DNA from 2 places in the Nonomuraea bangladeshensis genome. Region 1 is predicted to be linked to the other one. Evidence: riboswitches for the same ligand, from Rfam matches in the RefSeq annotation. Region 1 holds a riboswitch; the other holds the start of a gene.
What was found. A riboswitch is a leader RNA that binds a small molecule or an ion and turns the genes downstream of it on or off. The one in region 1 is predicted to bind S-adenosylmethionine.
Positions count from the first base shown of each region.

Region 2: it holds a riboswitch for S-adenosylmethionine, as region 1 does, so the genes downstream of both, ABD292_RS31215 (aminotransferase class V-fold PLP-dependent enzyme) here and ABD292_RS32360 (GNAT family N-acetyltransferase) in region 1, are expected to answer to the same signal.

Region 1 is NZ_BAAAMV010000009.1:618,983-624,456, forward strand. It holds gene ABD292_RS32340 (RNA polymerase sigma factor) at 209-781, shown strand; gene ABD292_RS32345 (CU044_5270 family protein) at 774-1,613, shown strand; gene ABD292_RS32350 (anthrone oxygenase family protein) at 1,624-2,091, opposite strand; gene ABD292_RS32355 (TetR/AcrR family transcriptional regulator) at 2,174-2,833, shown strand; SAM riboswitch class I at 2,870-2,975, shown strand; gene ABD292_RS32360 (GNAT family N-acetyltransferase) at 2,969-3,625, shown strand; gene ABD292_RS32365 (GlxA family transcriptional regulator) at 3,555-4,565, opposite strand; gene ABD292_RS32370 (cupin domain-containing protein) at 4,618-5,013, shown strand; gene ABD292_RS32375 (VOC family protein) at 5,010-5,348, opposite strand; gene ABD292_RS32380 (hypothetical protein) at 5,411-5,474, opposite strand, start outside.
Region 2 is NZ_BAAAMV010000009.1:407,054-412,527, forward strand. It holds gene ABD292_RS31200 (SAM-dependent methyltransferase) at 1-471, shown strand, start outside; gene ABD292_RS31205 (cytochrome P450) at 478-1,674, opposite strand; gene ABD292_RS31210 (TerC family protein) at 1,674-2,441, opposite strand; SAM riboswitch class IV at 2,556-2,671, shown strand; gene ABD292_RS31215 (aminotransferase class V-fold PLP-dependent enzyme) at 2,715-4,007, shown strand; gene ABD292_RS31220 (DoxX family protein) at 4,031-4,738, opposite strand; gene ABD292_RS31225 (NADH-quinone oxidoreductase subunit D) at 4,877-5,474, shown strand, end outside.

The sequences.
Region 1 (5,474 bases):
TGCACACGCCAGGCAGCGGGACGGCTGATCGGTGCCTCATGGCGGGGCAGGGACGACATTCCGCGCATCTTAGACGCCTATAAAGGGACACGTCCCGAAAACCTCGGGCATGCCGCCGGCGTGTGGGAAGACGATTCCGGGCTGCGGCGAAGGATGGGTGATCGAGACCGCAGACCCAGAAGGCAGACCGCATGCCGGAGACAAGAACGTGAGCGCCGAAGCGAGCGAACAGGTGACCGACGCCGAGCTCGTCGCCCGGTACCGGCGCGACCCCCACCTGTTCACCGCCGTCCACGACCGCTACTACCGCGACATCTACCTGTACGTCGCGGGCCGCCTGGACACGCAGATCGCCGAGGACCTCACCGCCGAGACGTTCCTGCTGGCCTTCGACCGGCGCGACCGGTACGACCCGGAACGCGGAGACCTTCGGCCCTGGCTGTTCGGCATCGCCACCAATCTGATCGCCAGGCACCGCCGCAAGGAGACCCGCCACTACAAGGCGCTGGCCAAGCTGGGACCCGAGCCCGTCGTGGAAGGCCACGAGGACCGGGTCGTCACCTCGGTCGCCGCCGAGCGCATGCAGCCGTATCTGGCCAGGGCGCTGGCCGCCCTGTCCGGCGGCGAGCGCGACGTGCTGCTGCTCGTGGCCCTGGGCCAGCTCAGTTATGACGAAGTGGCTCAGGCGCTCGGCATCGCCGTCGGCACCGTGGGCTCCCGGCTCAGCCGGGCCCGCAGCAAGATCGTCGCTATCATCGACAAGGAGAACGCCCGTGGATGACCTGGACGCCGTCGCGACCCTTCTCGCCAAGCCCGAGCCGTCCGCCGAGGCGGTCGCCCGCAGCCGGGAACGTCTCCGGGACAGGATGAGGCGCAGCCGCGCCCGCCGGCGCCTGCCGGTGCTGGGCATGGCGGTGGCCGCCGCGGTGACCGCCGCAGTGATCGTCGCCGGCGTGTTCCAGCCCGCCGCCGCGCCGGTCTCGGGCAGGGACGTCCTGCTCATGGCGGCGGCCAGCGCCGAGCACGTCTCCCAGGGGACGGGGACCTACTGGCACATCAAGCGTACGTTCCAGGGCCCGGACGGGCCCCATGTGCAGGAGAGCTGGACCACCCGCGACGGCCGCCACTGGTCCAGGAACGAGCCGTCCGCCACGCCCGGCTCGGTCGTCGAGGACCCGGCGCCGTTCAGACTCATGGGCGCCGAGATCGGGTTCGAGGAGCTCGAAGGGCTGCCGGCGGATCCGGAGAAGCTGAAGGAGCACATCGCCGGGCTGCCCCGCCAGGACAGCGCCATGTTCCCTGCCGACCGGCAAGGCGAGCTCGTCTCCCCGCTGATCGAGCTGATCACGGAGCTGCCGACGCCCGCGCGGGTCCGTTCGGCGGCATTCGAGGCCCTCGCCACCACCCCCGGGGTCAGGAACGTGGGGCCTGTCGAGGACGGACAGGAGCTGGTGATCCCGCTCTCCGGGAAGGTGGAGGTCAAGATGGTCGTCGATCCTGAGGCCGCCCGGGTGACGCGCGCCACCATCCTGCTGACCGCCGAAGGAGGTGCGGCGATCAGCAACTCGTACATCTCCGTCACCACCGGGTGGACGGACGAGTTCCCGCGCTGAAGGCCGCTCTTCAGGGGCGGTCGAAGGTCTGGACGGTGATCAGGGAGGCGAACGCCGCGAGCGCGAACGCGGTCCGTACGAGGTGCAGGTTCAGCCACCGACGGCGGCTCTCCTCCCAGTCGGCGGGCAGGAGGTCGGGGTCCCAGGCGTCCGCCAGCCGGTTGAGCGGCTCCAGGCCCGCCAGGGTGAGGGCCACGGTGAGGATCACCAGGATCAGGGCGGCGGCGGTGAGGCCGAAGGCGAACCATCCGCGGGGCCACGACAGGGCGGCCGCGACGATCAGCGCCGCGATGCCGGCCAGCAGCAGCGGCGGCATGGCGCGGCCGTAGTCGACGTTGAGCGCCTGCCAGTACCGGACGTAGGCAGGTCCCGGCAGGCGGGCCACGGACGGGGCGAGGAGGACGAAGACGACGCCGCCCGCGTACAGGCCGATCAGCAGCAGCGCGACCATCCTGGCCGCGGTCAGCACCAAGGACATCGCATCTCCGGGAGTTGGGTATAGACAGACGCTTTCATTGGAAGGGCTTCTAGTCAATATGGTTCTGGGAGTATGGCTGGCGATGACTGAGCGGAAGAAGCGCCGTCCCTACTCCAGCGCTCTGCGACAGGAGCAGGCCGAGGCCACGCGGCAGAGGATCGCGGGCGCGGCGCGGGAACTCATGATCAGGAAGGGCTACGCGGACACGACCATGGCCGAGGTCGCCCGCGAGGCGGGGGTGGCGCTCCAGACGCTGTACACGTCCTCCCCCGGCGGCAAGCCCGCCCTGGCCAAGCTCGTCTACGACATCACGCTGGCCGGCGACGCCCGGCCCCTGCCGCAGAGCGACCGCCCCGAGGTCCAGGCGATCATCGACGAACCCGACCCCGCACGCAAGCTGGCCCGGTACGCCGCCATGGCCACCGGGATCCTCCGGCGCATCCAGCCCGTGCACCGCGTCCTGCGCGCGGCCGCCGCCGCTTCCCCGTCCGACGCGGGGCTCCAGGAGGTCCTGGCCGACATCGAACGTGAGCGGCTGAAGGGCAGCCACGGGCCGGCCCACCATCTGCACGCGCTCGGGGCCCTGCGGCCGGGCCTCACTCCTGCCAGGGCGGCCGAGCAGATCTACGTCCTCACCTCGACGGAGAACTTCGAGAAGCTGACCGAGGTCTGCGGGTGGAGCGAGGCCGAGTACGAGGAATGGCTGGCCGGGATCCTCGCGGCCACCCTCCTCCAGGCTTGACGCTGCCGGCGGTCGTTGGGAAGGATCGGTCTTCGACGATCATCCAGAGGATCTGAGGGGCCTGGCCCTGTGACGGTCCGGCAACCTGCCCAGCTCGGGCAAGGTGCCAACGCCAGGAACGATGAGGAAGGTCTGATGAGCGTTCAGCTCGACGTTCCCGTGCTCGCCGGTTCCCTGGTACGGCTGGAGCCGTTGACTATGGAACACGCGGCCGACCTGGCGGAGGCCGCCGAGGAGGACAGGGCGTCCTACGGGTTCACGCTGGTTCCCCGAGGGTCCGGGATGCGGGGGTATGTCGCGGCGCAGTTGGCCAGGGACGGGCTGACGCCGTTCGCCCAGATCCGCGTAGGTGACGGGAAAGCCGTGGGGTGCACCGCGTTCTGGGACCCGCGGCCGTGGCCGGACCGGCCGGACTCCCTACGGGCGATCGAGATCGGCTTCACCTGGCTCGCGGCGTCGGCGCAGGGCACCGGGATCAACGCCGAGGCGAAGCTGCTGCTGCTGGCGTACGCGTTCGAGAGCATCGGCGTCGCGCGGGTCGATCTGAAGACCGACGCCCGCAACCACCGGTGCCGACGTGCGCTGGAGCAGCTCGGCATCGGCTTCGAGGGGGTCCTTCGCAACTGGTCGATGTCGTGGGCGCCCGGCGAGGAGGGGATGCTGCGGGACTCGGCGATGTTCGCGGTGGTCTCGTCCGACTGGCCGGCCGTCCGGCGGACGCTCATGACCCGGCTGGCCTCGGCGTCGGCGCCTGGCCCGGGCCGAAGCGGTGGCGGTACTGCAGGGGGGTGAGGCCGATCCTGCGGCGCATCAGCGCGCGAAGGTTCGCGGCCGTGCCCAGGCCGGTGTGCCGGGCGACCGTCTCGAAGCGGGACTCGCCGCGTTCGATCAGCCGGCAGGCCAGGGCGAGGCGTTCCCCGGTCAGCCAGGCCAGCGGGGTGGTGCCCAGTTGCGCCTGGAAGCGGCGGTGCAGGGTGGCCGCGCTGACCGAGGCGCGGGCCGCGAGGTCGGACACCGTGAGCGGGGCGTCCAGGTGCTCCTGGGCCCAGGCGAGTACGGGCGCCAGGGACTCGTCAGGCACCTCGGGCACCGGCCGCTCCACGAACTGCCGCTGCCCGCCGTCGCGGTGGGCGGCGAAGACCAGCCGCCGGCTCACCGAGTTGGCGACCTCCGCGCCGTGGTCGCGGCGGACGATGTGCAGGCCGAGGTCGAGCGCGGCCGCGCTGCCCGCGGCGGTGAGGATGTCGCCGTCGTCCACGAACAGCACGTCCGTCTCAAGGCGGACGGAAGGGAAGCGGGCGCGGAAGGAGTCCGCCCACTGCCAGTGCGCGGTGGCCCGGCGCCCGTCGAGCACCCCGGCCTCGGCCAGGGTGAAGGCGCCGCTGCAGAAGCCGACCAGGCGGGCGCCACGCGCGTGCGCCCGGCGGACGGCGTCGAGCACGGCGGTTCTTCTGGGCACCTCGACATCGGGACGGTTCGGGACGATCAGGGTGTCCGCCGCGTCGGCCGCCTCCAGGCCGGCGACGCCCGTGAGGGTGAAGAACCCGTCCCGCATCAGGGTGCGCGGCTCGGGGGAGCACAGGCGGAAGTCGTACAGGTCGCGGCCGAGCTCGGGCCGACGGAGGCCGAAGACCTCGGTCGCGCAGCCCAGCTCGAAGGGGTTGGAGTTCTCGTCCACGATCACGACGACCCGGTGCGCGTCCGAGGCGGTGTGCGAGGATTCTTGCGGCATGTGCTATTCCTAGCACTCACGCCGGGCGGGTCCGGTGGGTCAGGATGCACTCGTGAACCTCGAACCCATCGCACTCAGCCAGGCCCTGGCCTCCTTCGACGCCCTGTGGAGCCCTCGGATCGTCACGCGGGTCAACGACTACGACGTACGCGTCGCGAAGGTCGAGGGCGAGCACGTCTGGCACGTCCACAACGACACCGACGAGTTCTTCCTGGTGCTCGACGGGGAGCTGGACATCGCGCTGCGCGAGCCCGGCGGGGAGCGTACGGTCCGGCTGCCCACGGGCTCGGTGTTCACCGTCCCGCGCGGCACGGAGCACCGGCCGTCCGCGCCCGCCGGGGCGGCGATCCTCATGTTCGAGCCCACCGGGACGTCGTCGGTCGGCGACCGCCACGCCGAGATCCCCGATCACGTCGACGCGACGACGGGTCGCCCGCTCGGTTTCTAGGGGAGCTGTGCGAGCGACATGCTGTTGCCGTCGGGGTCGAGGATCTCGACGTGGCGCACCCCGTTGGGGTAGGTCTCCACCGGTTCGTGCTCGATGCCGTGCGCGGCCAGGCGGGCCAGGATGTCATCGAGGTCGGTCACGCCGAACGTGATCATGGCGCCTCCGACGCGGGCGGCCCGGACGGGCCGGTCGTCGATGACGAGCCAGGCGTTCTCGCCGGTCTGCCACAGGTGTTCCTCGCCGATGATCTCGTCCGCCGGCCGGCCGAAGAAGGCTTCGTACCACTTCAGGGAGATTGTCCGGTCACGTACGCACACCACGCTGTGCAGGTCCACGGGATCGCTCCTCCTCATGAGTTCGGTCGTCTCATGAGGAAGACCACGCCCGGGCCCGGGAGTCATCGGAGGGAGTCGATGAACGCCTCGGCCTCCGCCTGGCTCATGTCCTCGGTGGTTCGTACG
Region 2 (5,474 bases), 210 kb from region 1:
GAGTGGCTGGAACGGTGGTGGCCGCTGCCCCGGGTGGGGGCGCGAGCCGAGATCGGCCGGCCGCGCGACGAGGCGTGGGCGGCCGTCGTCACCCGCCTCACCAGGGGCCGGGCGATCGCCGTCGATTATGCACACCCTGTGGACAACCGTCCCCCCTGCGGCACGCTGACCGGCTATCGGGACGGGGCGGTCGTCAGCCCCATACCCGACGGCACCTGCGACATCACCGCGCACGTGGCGCTCGACGCGTGCGCCGAGGCGGGCCGCCGGGCGGGCGCGATATCCACAACCTTGTCCACACAGCGCGCGGCGCTGCGCTCCCTGGGGCTGACCGGCGCAAGGCCGCCGGTCGAGCTGGCGCACCGGGATCCGCGCGGCTACCTGCGGGCGCTGGCTCGGGCGTCGGAGGAGGGCGAGCTCATCGACCCGTCCGGGCTCGGCGGCTTCGGCTGGCTCGACCAGCGCCGCTGACGGCGCTCAGGCGGGGGTGGCGGTGAGGTGGAGTGCCTCCAGGCCGCGGATGACGTAGCCGGGCTTCCACGAGGGCTCCTCGCGCAGCTCCAGGCTCGCCGTACGGTCCAGCAGCGCCCCGAACGACTCGATCAGCTCGATGCGGGCCAGCGGCGCCCCCAGGCAGAAGTGGATGCCGGCGCCGAAGGAGATGTGCGGGTTGTCGGCCCGGCCCACGTCCAGCCGGTCCGGGTCCTCGAACACGGCCGGGTCCCGGTTGGCCGAGCCGAACAGCAGCGCCACCTCGGCCCCGCGCGGGATCTCCACCCCGTGGACCTCGATGTCCTCCAGCACCCACCGCTCGAACATCTGCAGCGGCGTGTCCCAGCGCAGCAGCTCCTCGACGGCGGTGGGCAGCAGCGAGCGGTCGGCGCGCAGCCGGGCCAGCTCCTCCGGGTTCCTGAACAGCGACCACCAGCCGTTGCCGGTGACGTTCACGGTGGCCTCGTGGCCGGCGTTGAGCAGCAGCACGCAGGTGCCGATCAGCTCGTCCTCGGTCAGCTCGGGGATCTGGGCGAGCGCGCTGATCAGGTCGTCGCCGGGGGCGGCGCGGCGGGCGCGGGCCAGGTCCCTGAGGTAGGCGGCGAACTCCGTGGCCGCGCGGACGGCGGTGTGCTGCGCCTCGACGGCCGGGTTGAGCTCGTACATGCCGCAGATGTCGGCCGACCAGGGGCGCAGCAGGTGGCGGTCGGCCTCGGGGATGCCGAGCATCTCCGCGATCACCGTGACCGGCAGCGGCTCGGCGACCTCGGCGAGCAGGTCGCCCCCGCCCTTCGCCACGAACGCGTCCGCGAGGCCGCCCGCGATGGCCCGCACGCGCGGGCGCAGGGACTCGACCATGCGCGGCGTGAACGCCTTCGACACCAGCCGGCGCAGCCTCGTGTGCACCGGCGGCTCGACGTCCAGCATGCCCGCCCTGATCACCCGCCAGAACGGCTCCTGGAACTCCGGCTCCTGCTGCCTGCCGAACTCCTCGTGCGTGGCCACGTGCAGGTACGACCGGCCCAGGCGGCGGTCCCTGAGCAGGGCGTTGACGTCCGCGTGGCGGGAGACGAGCCACTGGTTCGTGGGCTCGTAGTAGCAGACGGGCCGCTCGCGCCGCAGCTCGTCGTAGACCGGGTACGGGTGGGCTACGAAATCCGGATTCCAGGGGTCAAAGCGCACTATTGCATCTTAGGAGGCTCCCCCTCCTGCTCGGCAGCCTCCACCTGCCGCTGCCTGGCGTTCTTGCTGCGCACCCGGATGTTCAGCAGCTCCACGACCACCGAGAACGCCATCGCGAAGTAGATGTAGCCCTTCGGGATGTGCTGGTCCAGCCCCTCGGCCACGAGCACCACGCCGATCAGCACCAGGAACGCCAGCGCCAGCATCTTGACGCTCGGGTGCTGGTCCACGAAACGGCTGATCGGCCCCGAGGCGAACAACATCACCAGCACCGCCACCACGACCGCCGCGATCATCACGCCGAGCTCGTCCACCATGCCGACCGCGGTGATGACCGAGTCCAGCGAGAAGACCACGTCCAGGACCATGATCTGCACGATCACCGACGTGAACGAGACGGCGGCGGCGTTCTTGCCGTCCTTGCCCGCCGGGCCGTCCATGGTGTGACCGATCTCGGTGACGCTCTTGCCGAGCAGGAAGAGCCCTCCCAGCAGCAGGATGAGGTCGCGCCCCGAGATCTCGTGCCCGAGCACCGTGAACAGCGGCTCGGTGAGCTGCACCACCCACGACAGGCCGAGCAGCAGGAGCAGCCGGCTGACCAGGGCCGCGGCCAGACCGAGCACCCGGGCCCTGTCGCGCTGCTCGGGCGGCAGCTTCCCGGCCAGGATGGAGATGAAGATGATGTTGTCGATCCCCAGGACGATCTCCAGGGTGACGAGGGTGAAGAAGCCGATCCAGATTTGGGGATCGGCGACCCAGTCCAACATCTGCATACCTCCGTGACACGCGGGCCGAGAACTTTTCGGGCACAACGCATTACCCGCCGCATAAGTTCACGGGCTTGCGTCCGGCCGCGGGGTGTCGGTTATAGTGCGGGCGTAGGTCATGAGTGCCAGCGACAAGCCCCGGCTAGCTGGCCGGCAACCCTCGCGTCCGCGGCGGGGTGCCCCGGGTGAAGACCTGGTCCGTCACGAGGTGTGGCGGGCAAGCGCGGGCTCCGAGGCCGTTTCCTGGGGTCCGATGACCCGAGGAGCAGTGCTGTGCCCACGCTGACGATCTTCAACGACGCCGCCGCCCCCGCCGAGGCCCCCGCCGCCGCCGCGCCGGAGAGCGCCCGGCCCATCCCCGCCGTGGTCGGGGCCGACCTGGAGGTGCCGGTCAAGGGCGGCCGCCTCGTCCGGTACGCCAACCTCGACTACGCCGCCAGCGCGCCCTGTCTCGAGCCGGTCAGCGCCGCCGTCGCCGCCGCGCTCCCGGCCTACTCCAGCGTCCACCGCGGCGCCGGCTACGCCTCCCAGCTCACCACCGCCAGGTACGAGCAGGCCCGCCACACCGTACGGGCGTTCGTCGGCGCCCGCCCCTCCGACGCCGTGATCTTCACCCGCAACACCACCGACGCCACCAACCTGCTGTCCCGCTGCCTGCCCGCCGGCACCACCGTCGTGGTCTTCGACACCGAGCACCACGCCTCGCTCCTGCCCTGGGGCGAGGCCGTCCGGCTGGCCCCGCCCGCCTTCCCCGGCGAGGCCGTACGGGCCGCCGACGAGGCGCTGGCCGCCATCGACGGGCCCAAGCTGCTCGTCGTCACCGCCGCCTCCAACGTCACCGGCGAGCTGTGGCCGATCGCCGCGCTGGCGCACATCGCGCACCGCCACGGGGCGCGCATCCTGGTGGACGCCGCGCAGCTCGTGCCGCACCGGCGGCTCAACCTGACCGCCCTGGACCTCGACTACGTGGCCTTCTCCGGGCACAAGCTGTACGCGCCGTTCGGCGCGGGGGCGCTGGTGGGACGCGGGGACTGGCTGGCGGGCGGGGAGCCGTACCTGAAGGGCGGCGGCGCGGTGCGCGCGGTGGGCGAGGAGGCCGAGTGGCACGAGGACCCCGAGCCGCGCCACGAGGCGGGCACCCCCAACGTGCTCGGCGCGATCGCGCTCGCCGCGGCCTGCGACGCGCTCAGCGCCACCGGCTGGACCGCGCTGGTGCGCGAGGAGGAGCGGCTGCTCGCGCGGCTGCGGGCCGGGCTCGCCACCATCGAGGGCGTACGCGAGCTGGCCCTGTGGGGTGACGACCACCCGCGCGTGGGCATCGTGTCGTTCACCGTGGACGGGCACACGGCGCGGGAGGTGGCCGAGGCGCTGTCCGGCGAGTACGGCATCGGGGTGCGCGACGGCAAGTTCTGCGCGCACCCGTTCGTCCGGCACCTGCTGGGCACGGCCGACGGCGGGTGCGAGGACGGCACGGCCTCGGCCGTACGGGCCTCCATCGGCATCGGGACCACGCAGGAGCACGTGGACCGGCTCATCGAGGCTCTGCGCGCCATCGTCTCCCGCTGACCGCGGGCGACCCGGGCGCCCGGTCAGCGGTTCGGCGGCTTGCGGTGCTCCGGCTGGTCCTCGGAGACCAGGGCGTCGATGTCGCGCATGTCCGCGTCGTCGAGGCCGCCCGCGTGGGTGCGCGGCGCGGCCGGCTGCCGGGGGGGCTCCGGCCGCTCGGCGGGCATCCCCGGCTCCGCGGGCGTCATCGGCCCCCCGGCGCCCGGCTGGTAGGCGCCCTCCGCGCCGCCGGGTCTGACGTTGACGTTGGACGGGCCCGGACCCATGGCCGGGCCGCGCCGGTGCTCGATCAGCTCGTCCTCGGCGACCCGCTGCCGCGCGCGGCGCCGGAAGATCGCGCCGAACAGCCCGTCCAGCCCGATCCGGCCGCCGCCGAGCGCCAGGAACAGCAGGCACAGCGCGCCGAGCGCGCCCGCCAGCTCCCATCCGCCCTCGCCCACCAGGACGCCCCTGTTCCCGTGCACGAAGACGATCGCGCCGATCATGTCGATCAGCAGCAGCAACGCCACCGGCCGCACCAGCAGCCCGAGAATGAGGAAGACGCCGCCGACGGTCTCGACCACGGTGGCGAAGCCGGCGGCCGCGCCGGGCAGCGGGATCCCCATCCCGCCGAACATCTGCGTCGTCGCGCCGAGACCGCCCTGCCACTTCTGCAAGCCGTGCGCCACGAAGATCACACCGGTGACCACCCGGGCGATCAGGGCCGCCACATCGAACACAACTCTCTTCATGGTGCTTCTCCCCCCGTCTCCCGTCTTCTCCCCACGACCACCCCAAGTCCCCGCAGGTGCGGCGAATCCGTACCGATCCTTGACCAACGACCGTGCCCCGCGCTGGCTCACCTCCATGGACGGTGGGAGCATGGCCGTATGACGGAACGTGTGGTCGGGATGGGCGCGGGCGCGAAGGAGCTGGCCACCGAGGACATGATCCTCAACATCGGCCCCCAGCACCCCTCGACGCACGGCGTCCTCCGCCTCCGGCTCACGCTCGACGGCGAGCGCATCGCCACCGCCGAGCCGATCATCGGCTACATGCACCGGGGCGCGGAGAAGCTGTTCGAGGTCCGCGACTACCGCCAGATCATCATGCTGGCCAACCGGCACGACTGGCTGGCCGGGTTCGCCAACGAGCTGGGCGTGGTGCTCGCCGCCGAACGCCTCCTCGGCATGGAGCCGCCGGTGCGGGCCGTGTGGGCGCGCACCCTGCTGGCCGAGCTCAACCGGGTGCTGAGCCACCTCATGTTCCTCGGCTCCTACCCGCTGGAGCTGGGCGCGATGACGCCGATCTTCTACTCCTTCAACGAGCGCGAGCGCATCCAGGCCGTCATGGAGGAGATCTCCGGCGGACGCATGCACTACATGTTCAACCGGGTCGGCGGCCTCAAGGAGGACCTGCCGCTGGGCTGGCTGGACCGGGTGTCGGAGGCCGTCGCCGAGACCCGCCGCCGGGTGCCGGTCATCGAGG